Regions from separate parts of the Bradyrhizobium sp. 40 genome, predicted to be linked through region 2. Evidence: predicted binding sites of a transcription regulator. Region 2 holds the regulator's gene; the other holds the start of a gene.
The links. Region 2 encodes LexA, which represses DNA repair genes until DNA is damaged. Its sites were predicted from a motif close to TGTTCNNNNTGTGTTCNG; they were not measured.

Region 1 (4,141 bases), 2.1 Mb from region 2:
GTTGACGATGCGCTCGAAGGCGAGATCATCGGCCGGTGAATTGATGACGCGCAGATAGGCCAGCGCGTCGCGGATTTCGGCGCGCTCGTAGAAGCGCGGGCCGCCGATGACGCGATAGGGCAGGCCGAGCGTGACGAAGCGGTCTTCGAACTCGCGCATCTGGTAGGAGGCGCGAACGAGAATCGCGATCTCGTTGAGCTTGTCGCCCTGGCGCTGGATCTGCTCGATCTCCTCGCCGATGCCGCGGGCTTCCTCTTCCGAATCCCACGAGCCTGTCACCGTGACCTTCTCGCCGTCATGGTCTTCGGTGCGCAGCGTCTTGCCGAGCCGGCCCTCGTTGTGGGCGATCAAATGCGAGGCGGCGGCGAGGATGTGGCCGGTCGAGCGGTAGTTGCGCTCGAGGCGGATGACCTTGGCGCCGGGAAAATCATGGTCGAAACGAAGAATGTTGTCGACCTCCGCGCCACGCCAGCCATAGATCGACTGGTCGTCGTCGCCGACGCAGCAGATGTTTTTGACGTGGGTTTTTTCGTTCGCCGGAGGCGGCGCCACATCGTCATTCTCGGCATCACCGGGCCGATGCGAAGCGTCGAGACCCGGTGATCCATCTGGCGAAGAATCGATGGCTTGCCGGGGCAAGCCGGGCAATGACGGATTGGACGATGGCGCCTGTGACAACAACCGCAGCCATAGATATTGCGCGACGTTGGTGTCTTGATACTCGTCGACCAGGATGAATTTGAAGCGCTGCTGGTACTGCCGCAGGATATCCGGATGCTCGCGGAAGATGCGGATGTCCTCGAGCAGCAGATCGCCGAAATCGGCGGCGTTCAAAATCTTCAGCCGCTCCTGGTAGCTCGCATAGAGCTTGCCGCCCTTGCCGTTGGCGAACACGGCGGCTTCGCCCGACGGCACCTGCGACGGCGTCAGGCCGCGATTCTTCCAGCCGTCGATGAGGCCGGCGAGCATGCGCGCGGGCCAGCGCTTGTCGTCGATATTGTCGGCTTGCAGAAGCTGCTTGAGCAGTCGGACCTGATCGTCGACGTCGAGCACGGTGAAGTTCGACTTGAGCTGCGCCAGCTCGGCGTGGGTCCGCAGGATGCGCCCGCCGATGGAGTGGAAAGTGCCGAGCCACGGCATCCCTTCCACCGCATGACCGAGCATCTGACCCAGCCGGTGCTTCATCTCGCGCGCGGCCTTGTTGGTGAAGGTCACCGACAGGATTTCGGATGGGCGGGCGCGGCCCTGGCTCAGGATATGGGCGATGCGCGTGGTCAGCACGCGGGTCTTGCCGGTGCCGGCGCCGGCCAGCACCAGAACCGGGCCGTCCAGCGTTTCCACAGCCTCGCGCTGCTCCGGATTGAGCCCGGACAGGTATTGCGGGCCCACCGAGGCCCGCGCACGCGCGGCGATGCCGCCGGCTGCGGGCTGGTGGTCGGGGACGCTCTGGGACGTGATCTTGCTCGGCTCGGTCATGCGAATCATTTGCCCCACGTTGGCACCGCGGGGTGGTGAAAGGGGAGCCTTCTTAACAGGGATTGGTCCCTATATGGGGCCGCGGGCGGAGGTTTTCCACGTGCGCGGAAAGCCAATTTGTTCCTGCGGGTCAGGCGAATTTCCGGCCCTAGCGGCTCGGAACCATTGTTCCGAGTTGGCGATTGGTTCTGCAAGTGAGGCGCGTCAGGCGCGCCGATCGCAGACAGACATCGAAACAGAGGTTCGGATCATGCTTAGCTGGGTAGTGACGTTTCTGGTTATCGCCCTGATCGCCGGTATCCTGGGCTTTGGCGGCCTCGCCGGCGCGTCGATCGAAATCGCCAAGATCATCTTCTTCATCGCGGTCGTGTTGTTCCTGGTCTCGGCCGTTGTCGGTCTGGCCCGCGGCCGCACCAGGGTATAGCGCGCTTACCGCTTCGAGGGCATCGCCACGTTCCGGCCGATGCCCTCGGGCCGTGGCACCGCGCTGTGGGTCTTGACCACCGCTGCGATGCGCTCGCTTATGTCTGGCGGAAAAGCCGCCACCTTTCGTGAGCCCATGTCGATGTGAAGCGACATGTTCTCCGACGTGGCGGATACCCAGCCTTCGGTGGCGTGTCGCAGCTCCTGGAAGGTGTGAAGCCGCTTTTCGTCGGCTTCCAGCAACCAGACCGAGACCTGCACGGGATCGCCGAGGTGGATTTCGCGCAGATACCGCACGTGGCACTCGGCAGTGAAGGTCGAGCCGCCGCGCTCCTTCATGTAGCCCGGCCCGATCCCGAGCGTCAGCCACATCTGATCGATCGCGCGGTCGAACATCACGTTGTAATAGGCCATGTTGAGGTGGCCGTTGTAGTCGATCCATTGCGGCTCGATCTGCATGATCGAGGCGCGGAACGGCGCGCCCTCGATCGTTGTCGCAGCAGTCTCCGGCATGTGTCCTTCCCCAGCTATGCGTCCGGTCGCTTGACTTGACCGGTGAGATGTCCTTTGCCACGGTTCGTCTCGTCGGGAGGAACGTCCGTGGGTACGACCATCACCAATAATCCGCCGCGGCCGGCGCCGAAAGCCCTTGCGAGCGCGCTGGAGCAGCTTGCCGCGCGGTTCGGCAACCGCCTCATCACCTCGCAGGCCGTCCGCGAGCAGCACGGCCATACCACCACATGGATCGTGAACCAGCCGCCGGACGGCGTGGTGATGGCGCAGGAGACCGCCGACATCCAGGACGTGGTGCGGATCTGCGCGAAAAACGGCGTGCCCGTCATCGCCTTCGGCACCGGCACCTCGCTCGAGGGCCAGGTCAACGCACCCGCCGGCGGAATCTGCATCGACCTGCGCGACATGAACAAGGTGCTCGCGGTGCATGCCGAGGACCTCGACTGCGTGATCCAGCCCGGGGTCACCCGCAAGGCGCTGAACGAGCATCTGCGCGATCAAGGCCTGTTCTTCCCGATCGACCCCGGCGCGGACGCCTCTCTCGGCGGCATGGCCTCGACCCGCGCCTCCGGCACCAACGCGGTGCGCTACGGCACCATGCGCGATAGTGTGCTGGCGCTGAAAGTGGTCCGCGGCGACGGCGAGATCATCACGACCGGCACGCGCGCGAAGAAATCATCCGCCGGCTATGACCTGACGCATCTGTTCGTCGGCGCCGAGGGCACGCTCGGCATCATCTCGGAATTGACCATCCGTCTGCGCGGCATCCCCGATACCATCGCGGCCGGCGCGGTGTCGTTCGAGACCGTGCACGGGGCGTGTCAGGCCGTGATCCTGGCGATCCAGACCGGCATCCCCGTGGCGCGCATCGAGCTGCTCAACGCCGCGCAGGTACGGGCCTGCAACGCCTATTCGAAGCTGACGCTGCCGGAAACGCCGCTGCTGCTGATGGAATTCCACGGCAGCGAGATCGAGGTCGGCGAACAGTCCAAGGCCTTCGGCGAGATCGCAAAGGACTGCGGCGGCGGCGATTTCTCCTGGACCACCAAGCCGGAGGATCGCACAAAACTGTGGCAGGCGCGGCACGACGCCTACTGGTCGGTGAAGGCGCTGCGGCCCGGCGATAGCATCGGCGTGGTCGCGACCGACGTCTGCGTACCGATCTCGCGGCTTGCCGAATGTGTCGGCGAGACCGAGGAAGATCTCAAGCGGCTCAACCTGTTGTCGCCGATCGTGGGCCATGTCGGCGACGGCAATTTCCACTGCTCGCTGGTCTGCGACACCAACGATGCCGACGAGATGGCCCGCGGCGAGGAGTTCATGCATCGGCTGGTCGAGCGCGCGCAGGCGATGGACGGCACCTGCACGGGCGAGCACGGCATAGGCCAGGGCAAGCAGAAATACCTCAAGGCGGAGCTCGGCCCCGAGGCGATCGATGCGATGCGGGCGCTAAAAAAGGCGCTCGATCCGCAGAACATCTTCAATCCCGGCAAGATCGTACCGGAGGCGTAGCGCGCAGGCTCACCGCCGTTTATGCTCGCTCCCTCACCACGGAGCAGGCAATGCAGTGGTTCGCGCGCAAGACGCGTCAGGACATCTGGGACGAGGCGATCGAACGGCCGCTCGGCGATATCGAGGCCGCCGAGCGCATCCGTGCGATCTGTGACGCCGCCGCGGCGAGCGCGGCAGGGTCCGCGCGCAGCGACAAGCGCGACAGCGAGCGCTACGA
Region 2 (7,580 bases):
CATCCCGGCGTTCGGGATCACGCCGCTGATCGCGGCGAGCCTGGGAATCATTGTGCTAGGCTTGTTGCGCACGCCGCTACGCTGGTCCGGCGCCCTGGTCCTGCTGGCAGCGATCCTCTGGGGACTGTCGGCGCGGCAGCCCGACATCCTGATTGCCGGGGATGGCGCCAGCGTCGCGGTGCGGGGCAGGGACGGACATCTGCACCTGATCAGGACGAGCAAGGACAGCTTTCTGCTCAAGGAGTGGCTCGCTGCCGACGCAGATCCGCGCGATGCCGGCAGAGCCTCGCTGGCCGATGGCGTGTCCTGTGACGAATCGGGCTGCGTGACGCCACTGGCCGACGGGAGGTTGGTCGCGCTGGCACTGCGCGTCGACGCTCTCGCGGACGATTGTAGTCGGGCCGCGCTGGTGGTGACGACACGCCCCGCGCCGCCCGATTGCGCGGCGATGGTGGTCGATCGGCAACGGCTCGCCAGCCAGAGTGCGCTGGCGCTGACGCAGCGTGGTGACGGCTTTGTGGTTCAGGCGGTGAGGGCGAGAGGCGCGAGCCGCCCCTGGTTGCCAGCCGGCGCAGGCGAGGGTGATTTCGACGGCAGCCTTGCGCCCAAGGCGATCGCGCCCCGCATCAAGGACGCAACGCCGGCGGAGACCGACTTGCAGGCCGACGATTGATCTGACGGTGCGGAGCAATGCAGTGGATTGGTGCATCTGCTCGGATTCACTGGGCGCAAACCGCGCCATCTCGCCGGCCACGGCCGGCGATGGCGATTCAATCTTGACCTCCGACCTCGTAGCCGGCTGCGTCAGCCGATCGGCAGGCGCGTGACGGTCGGCTGCCTGTCGACGATGACCTGCGCCTTGTGCTCGCGCTCCGTCACCGGCTGGGTCACAGGCAGTTGCAGCACGGTCGCGCGCTGGCCTTCGACGAGCTGCGTCACCAGCACATATTTGCCGTCGGGGAATTCGATCGCGTCGTGATGGCGGTCGGGAACGTGCGGATCGATCTTGCCGAACTTGCCCACGCGGGAATTGATGGTGCGCGTCCAGATCCAGCGATTATCGTAGCGCACGTCGTCGGCGAAGGCGAGCTCCGTTCCCGGCAGCAGGCAGACGGCAACAGACGGATCGGCTGCCGAGGCGAAGCCGCGCGTCGAGGTGCCGCGGAAGCTTGTCGTGACGATCGTCTCGCCGACTTCGGCGGGGCGCGACGCGACGGCATGCAGGCTGTAGTCACACATCGGGTGCTCCTCATGCTGGGATAGCAACCCGCGTCTCTTAATCGAGGCGCAGGCCTCTATCAGAGTTGATGCATTAACGCTCTGCTTGGTTGTGGGCAAATCTGCGGCTGGTTTCCGCGAGCCGCGATCACATTATCTTTCCCGAATTCAATAGGAACAAAGCGAGTTGCGATGCATTCGGGAGGCGCGTGCGCGAATATCGCCGGCTTGACTGCAACGGTCGAGCTTGATCGCTGGCCGCTGTTTCCTCGAACACTTGCGCCGCGAACCAGTTCCGCTTCGTGGGCGTCGCGAGGAGCCAGCGCCGAAGGAGGGGCCGGATAGTCTGTGCAGAACCAGAAAGACTACCCAGCCGGAGCGGACGATGATCCGCTCCAATCCCTGACCGGCGATGCCGATCGGAAGCGCGCGCGGCGCCAAGCACTTCCGGTATCAAGTACTCCCGGTATCAGTACTTCCGGTAAAGCCCGATCAGCTTGCCCTGAATCTTCACCCGGTTGGGCGGCAGGATGCGGACCTCATAGGCCGCGTTGGCGGGCTCGAGCGCGATCGAGGCGCCGCGACGGCGGAAGCGCTTCAGCGTCGCTTCCTCGTCGTCGATCAGCGCCACCACGATGTCGCCGGTATCGGCGCTCTCGTTGCGCTGAATCAGCGCCATGTCGCCGTCAAGGATGCCGGCCTCGACCATGGAATCACCGCGCACTTCGAGCGCGTAATGCTCGCCCGAGCCGAGCATGTCAGGCGGTACGCTGATAGTATGGCTGCGGGTCTGCAACGCCTCGATCGGCGTGCCGGCCGCGATGCGACCCATCACCGGCACCGCGACGGGACGTTCGCCCTCGTCCGCGGGCAGGCTGGAGCTCGCACGCACCTTACCGAGATTGCCCTCGATGACGCTCGGCGTGAAGCCGCGGCGGCTGCCGGCGGCTGCCTGGAGCTCCGGCAGCTTGATGACTTCAATCGCACGAGCGCGGTTGGGCAGGCGTCGGATGAAGCCACGCTCCTCGAGCGCCGTGATCAGGCGATGGATGCCCGACTTCGAGCGCAGGTCGAGCGCATCCTTCATCTCGTCGAAGGAGGGCGGTACGCCGCTTTCCTTCAGACGTTCACTGATGAACCGCAGAAGCTCGTATTGTTTGCGCGTTAACATCTCGACCAAAGTCCCCCGGTTGATGTCGTCCGATTCCGAGACGCTGAATTCGGCAATATGCCGCTACATGCTCGAAACAAATCATGAACGGACACTATATGTTCGATACATGTTCCGCAACTGCTTAATTTACCGTGAACAGAGCAAAGTTGGCGGAACGCGCATTGCCGGGGCGCTCAAACAGGGAGCCGCAACACTTCGCAAGCCGTGCCGGCTTCGGCCTTCGGCGCGAACGGTGCGCGCACGAGAAGTACCTGCGCTGCAGCGAGATTCGCAAGCAGCGAAGAGTCCTGATGATTGACGGGAAGAACGACGCGTGTGCCATCGTCACGCTCCTCCAGATGCGCGCGCAGATAGTCCTCGCGCTGGTCGTTGGCGCTGACATCGCGGCCGAGCACGGCGCGCTCACGGCGATGGTGAATCACTGAACGGCCCGACAGGGCACGAATCAGCGGCACCATGAACAGGAAAGCGCACACGTAGGACGACACGGGATTGCCCGGCAGACCGATCACGCCCATTGCGCCGAGCCGCCCGTGCATCATCGGCTTGCCTGGCCGCATCGCGATCTTCCAGAACGCCATCGCGATGCCTTCGTCCCGCAGTGCCTGCTGGACCAGATCGTGGTCGCCGACCGATGCGCCTCCGGTCGTGATCAGGATGTCGGCGCCGCTCTCACGGGCGCGGCGGATGCCGGCGGTGGTGGCCTCCAGCGTGTCGGCGGCAATACCGAGGTCGATGGTCTCGGCGCCTTCGCTGCGGGCGAGCGCGTGCAGGGCGTAGCCGTTGGAATAGACGATCTGGCCGTGGCCGGGCGTGCTGCCCGGCATCACCAACTCGTCGCCGGTGGCGAGAATCGCGACCTTCGGACGCCCGCAAACGGCAAGGTGCGGATGATTCATCCCGGCGGCGAGCGCGAGGTCGCGCTCGGTGAGACGGCTTCCCTTGCGCAGGAGCACGTCGTCCTCGCGGAAATCGACGCCGGCGGGGCGAATGTGCCGACCGGCGATCGCGGCTTCCTTGATCGTGATACGCTTGCCGGCGGCGACGGTGTCCTCCTGGATCACGACGGCGTCCGCGCCACCGGGAACGACGCCGCCGGTGAAGATCCGCACGGCCTCGCCGGCGCCGACCATCCCCGCGAACGGTCGGCCCGCCGCGACTTCGCCGATGATGGTGAGCTCCGAATCGATCGTCGCGGCATCGGCCGCTCGCACCGCGTAGCCGTCCATCGCCGACATCGCCTGCGGCGGCTGCGTGCGCCGCGCCGCGACGTCACGCGCGAGCACGCGATGGTAGGCCTGGTCGAGGGAGATCATTTCTTCCGGCAGCGGCTCTGCACCCGCCAGCACCGCGGCAAGCGCGTCGGAAACCGGCATCAAGGCCACGGCGAAAACTCCTGCTCGGCACGTTCGGGCGAATGTTCCGCACGTCTTCTAGCCGAGCGCGGGCGCAGAGGCAAAACAGCCGAGCGGGTGCAGTCATCCCACCGCATTGTTCCGGAAGGCAGGATCAAGCGCGTTGCGGCATGATCCGAAGAACGTGCCAGATCGGCAGGACAATGGTCATGGCAAGACGAGAACGACGAGCGCCCCGGCCCGCATCGATCAGCTCCCTGGCTGCCCGTGAGTTACGTCGGGCGCCTTGGGTCCCTGATCCTTGTCGGGCAGCGGATCGGCCTGGGATTTCAGGTCGGCGGCCTTGCTCACAAGCTTGGCGGAAAGATCCGAATCTGAAGTTGTCCTGGCGAATTCAAGAAGAAGTGAGGCCTGCTTGGTGAGGTAGGTTTTGCCCAACACGATGATGCATCCGTCTGTAGAAGTCCCAACGGACTCTAGAGTCCGGAAGACGGTATTCCGTTCCGGGAACTCTGTATAAAAATGCACAAAGTGATCGGGTTCCTAAACTTCTTCAAAATTAGTCGCGTTGGGCCGCATCTCCGGGGGTCTCGCGGCGGCAGATCGTCGTCAGATGCCCAATGCTTTCAATGCGTTCCCCACATCACGCGGCGAGGTCACATGCACGGCCGTCAAGCCGCGCGCCCGCGCTCCCTCGATGTTTTCGGCAAGATCGTCGAAGAACACGATACGCCTGGCGGGCACGCCGATCGCCGCGACGACGTGGTCGAAGGCCTCGGCATCCGGTTTGCGCAGGCCGATGCTGGACGACAAATACAGCTCGCGGAAATGGCCGAGGAGGTCGGCATATTCCCTTGAGAAATGGTCCACGTGTGGCCGGTTGGTGTTGGAGAAAGCGTACAGCGGCATCTGCTTCGCTGCCCGCGGCAGCAGCTCGGCGATGTCAGGCATTTCGCCGGCGAAGATCGCGTTCCAGCCTTCCAGGAACTGCGCGTCCGAAATGCCGATTCCGAGCGACGCTCGCAATGAGGCGAAATAGTCCTCATCGCTGATCTTGCCCATCTCGTGCAACCGATAGGCTTCGCTGTCGCGCACATAGCGCGCGACGATGGATTCGGGCTTGCAGCCGGCGTGTCCCGCCCAGCAGGCGATCGCCTTGGAGAAATCGATATCGAGCACCACGCGGCCGAGATCGAACAGAAGCGCATCCGCGCTGCCGGGAGAGAGCGATGTCACCTGCATCCTTTCACTCAGTATCGATATGGCTCGTGGTCGAACAGTGGAAACGCGCTGAACACGCTCGGCGCGTTGGTTGCGGTCGCGTGGTGCAGGCAGGATTTGTTGACCTCGGCGAACGAGGTCGCACCCAAGAGGCCGAGGCAGCGCAGCACTTCGTCCTCGAGCAGCTCCAGCATGCGCGCCACGCCGGCTTCGCCGGCCGCCGCCAGCGCCCAGCATTGCAGCCGGCCGATGCCGACGAGGTCGGCGCCCGCTGCGATCGCCTTGACGATGTCGGTGCCGCGACAGACACCGCCATCGACCATGATCTTGGCGCGGCCGTTCACGGCGTCAACGATCTCGGGCAGCACGTGCATGGCGCCGCGACCGTGATCGAGCTGACGGCCGCCATGGTTGGAGACGTAGATCCATTCGACGCCGTGATCGATCGCGATCAGCGCGTCCTCTGCCGTCGCGATGCCCTTGAGGATCAGCGGGATCTTGAACTTGTCCTTGATCATCTTCACGGTCCGCCACTCCAGACCTTTCTGGTAATCGCCGCCGGTGGCGCGCAGGCGACTCTCGCGAACGTAGCGCTTGGCGATGTCACGTTCGCGACGGCTGTAATGAGCGGTATCGACGGTCAGGCAGAAGGCGGCATAGGCGTTCTTCTCAGCCCGGCTGACGACGTCGGCGACGAAGGCGTCGTCGCCGCGCACATAGAGCTGGTAGAGCCGCAGCGCGTCGGGCGCACCTTCGGCGGTCTTCTCGAGGCCGGGCTCGGACACTGAACTGAGCATGTGCGCCGCACCGAAAGTGCCGCAGGCGCGTGCCACGCTCGCGGCGCCATCCGGATCGAAGATCTCGAGCGCGCCGACGGGGGCGAGCACCACCGGCAGGCGCATCTTGCGGCCGAACTGCTCGACCGAGCCGGTGACCTTGCGGACATCGCGCAGCACACGCGGGCGGAAGGCGATCTCGTCCAGCGCCATGCGGTTGCGACGCATCGTGGTCTCGGTTTCGGCCGCGCCGACGATATAATCCCAGGCATTCTGGTTGAGGTTGGAACGCGCTTTCCGGATGAATTCGTGCAGATTCTGGAACGGCTCGGTGCTGGCGCCGAGTTCGACGTTCCTGTCCGGCTGGATGCGGGGTGCTTCGTTCATTGTTATCCTCCCGAGAATTTGAAGCCTTACCTCATCGCCTAACCCGTCCAGGTCGCCAAAACCATCCTAAAATGGCATGGCTGCAAGGCGTGGGCCGGCCGGCCGTCCCCGCTGCGCACGAACCGGGTCCTGCAACGTTGCCAAAAGTTTAGGCCCCGACGATGGGATTTTTACGGTGTACCCGCCGGCGTGGCATCCCGGCCTTGAAGAAACCAGAATGGTATTGTGAGAAGCAGGCTGGATCGCCATTTGCATGGCGGCTCCCCAGCCCCACCGAACCGCGAAGCAAAAAGGCCAGTCTATCCATGCGGAAAACCCTGCTGTTTCCAATGGGCGCGCTCACCGGAGCGTGTCTGACCCTTCTGGTAGCCAGTCCGCACGGCGGCGTGTGGGCGGCACGGGCGGCAGCGAGCGCGGACGACGCCTATTCCAAGCTCAATTTGTTCGGCGAAGTGTTCGAGCGGGTGAAGGCGAGCTATGTCGAGAAGCCTGACAATGCCAAGCTGATCGAAGGTGCGATCACCGGCATGGTGACCTCGCTCGATCCGCACTCGCGCTACATGAACGACAAGGCCTGGACCGAGATGCAGGAGACTACCTCCGGCGAATTCGGCGGGCTCGGCATCGAGGTCACGATGGAGGAGGGGCTGGTCAAGGTCGTCTCGCCGATCGACGACACGCCGGCCTCCAAGGCCGGCATCATGTCGGGCGACCTCATCAGCAAGATCGACGGCGATGCCGTGCAGGGCATGACGCTCGAGCAGGCCGTCAACAAGATGAAGGGGCCGGTCGAGACCCAGACCAAGCTCACGATCGTGCGCAAGGGAGCCGACGCCCCGCTCGACGTCGCGATCAAGCGCGAGATCATCCATGTGCGCCCCGTGCGCTTCCACGTCGAGAACGGCGATATCGGGTATATCCGCGTCACCTCGTTCAACGAGCAGACCACCGACGGCCTGAAGAAGGCGATCGCATCGATCTCGAAGGACGTTCCGCCGGAGAAGCTGGTCGGCTACGTGATGGACCTGCGCAACAATCCGGGCGGACTGCTCGACCAGGCCGTGTCGGTGTCGAGCGCGTTCCTGCAGCGTGGCGAAGTCGTCTCGACCCGCGGCCGCAACGCCGAGGAGACCCAGCGCTTCACCGCGCATGGCGGCGACCTCACCAAGGGCAAACCGCTGGTGGTTCTGGTCAACGGCGGCTCGGCTTCGGCCTCCGAGATCGTGGCCGGCGCATTGCACGATCACAAGCGCGCGACCATCATCGGCACGCGCTCGTTCGGCAAGGGCTCGGTGCAGACCATCATCCCGCTCGGCGCGGGCAACGGCGCGCTGGCGCTGACCACGGCGCGCTACTACACGCCCTCGGGCCGCTCGATCCAGGCCCAGGGCATCGCGCCCGACATCGAGATCCTCCAGGACGTGCCGCCCGAGCTGAAGGGCCGGATGG

Region 1: IVB40_RS06810 (UvrD-helicase domain-containing protein) is a predicted target of LexA. The motif match lies at 1,650-1,667, and genes of this name have one in related genera.

What each region holds. Positions count from the first base shown of each region.
Region 1 covers NZ_CP064688.1:1,446,735-1,450,875, forward strand. Annotated here, with positions in the region: gene IVB40_RS06810 (UvrD-helicase domain-containing protein) at 1-1,485, opposite strand, end outside; gene IVB40_RS06815 (DUF1328 domain-containing protein) at 1,727-1,900, shown strand; gene IVB40_RS06820 (thioesterase family protein) at 1,906-2,412, opposite strand; gene IVB40_RS06825 (FAD-linked oxidase C-terminal domain-containing protein) at 2,500-3,924, shown strand; gene IVB40_RS06830 (hypothetical protein) at 3,975-4,141, shown strand, end outside.
Region 2 covers NZ_CP064688.1:3,541,989-3,549,568, forward strand. Annotated here, with positions in the region: gene IVB40_RS17215 (ComEC/Rec2 family competence protein) at 1-673, shown strand, start outside; gene IVB40_RS17220 (hypothetical protein) at 805-1,239, opposite strand; gene lexA (transcriptional repressor LexA) at 1,688-2,389, opposite strand; gene glp (gephyrin-like molybdotransferase Glp) at 2,566-3,777, opposite strand; gene IVB40_RS17235 (hypothetical protein) at 3,997-4,188, opposite strand; gene IVB40_RS17240 (HAD family phosphatase) at 4,357-4,989, opposite strand; gene IVB40_RS17245 (alpha-hydroxy acid oxidase) at 4,998-6,131, opposite strand; gene IVB40_RS17250 (S41 family peptidase) at 6,437-7,580, shown strand, end outside.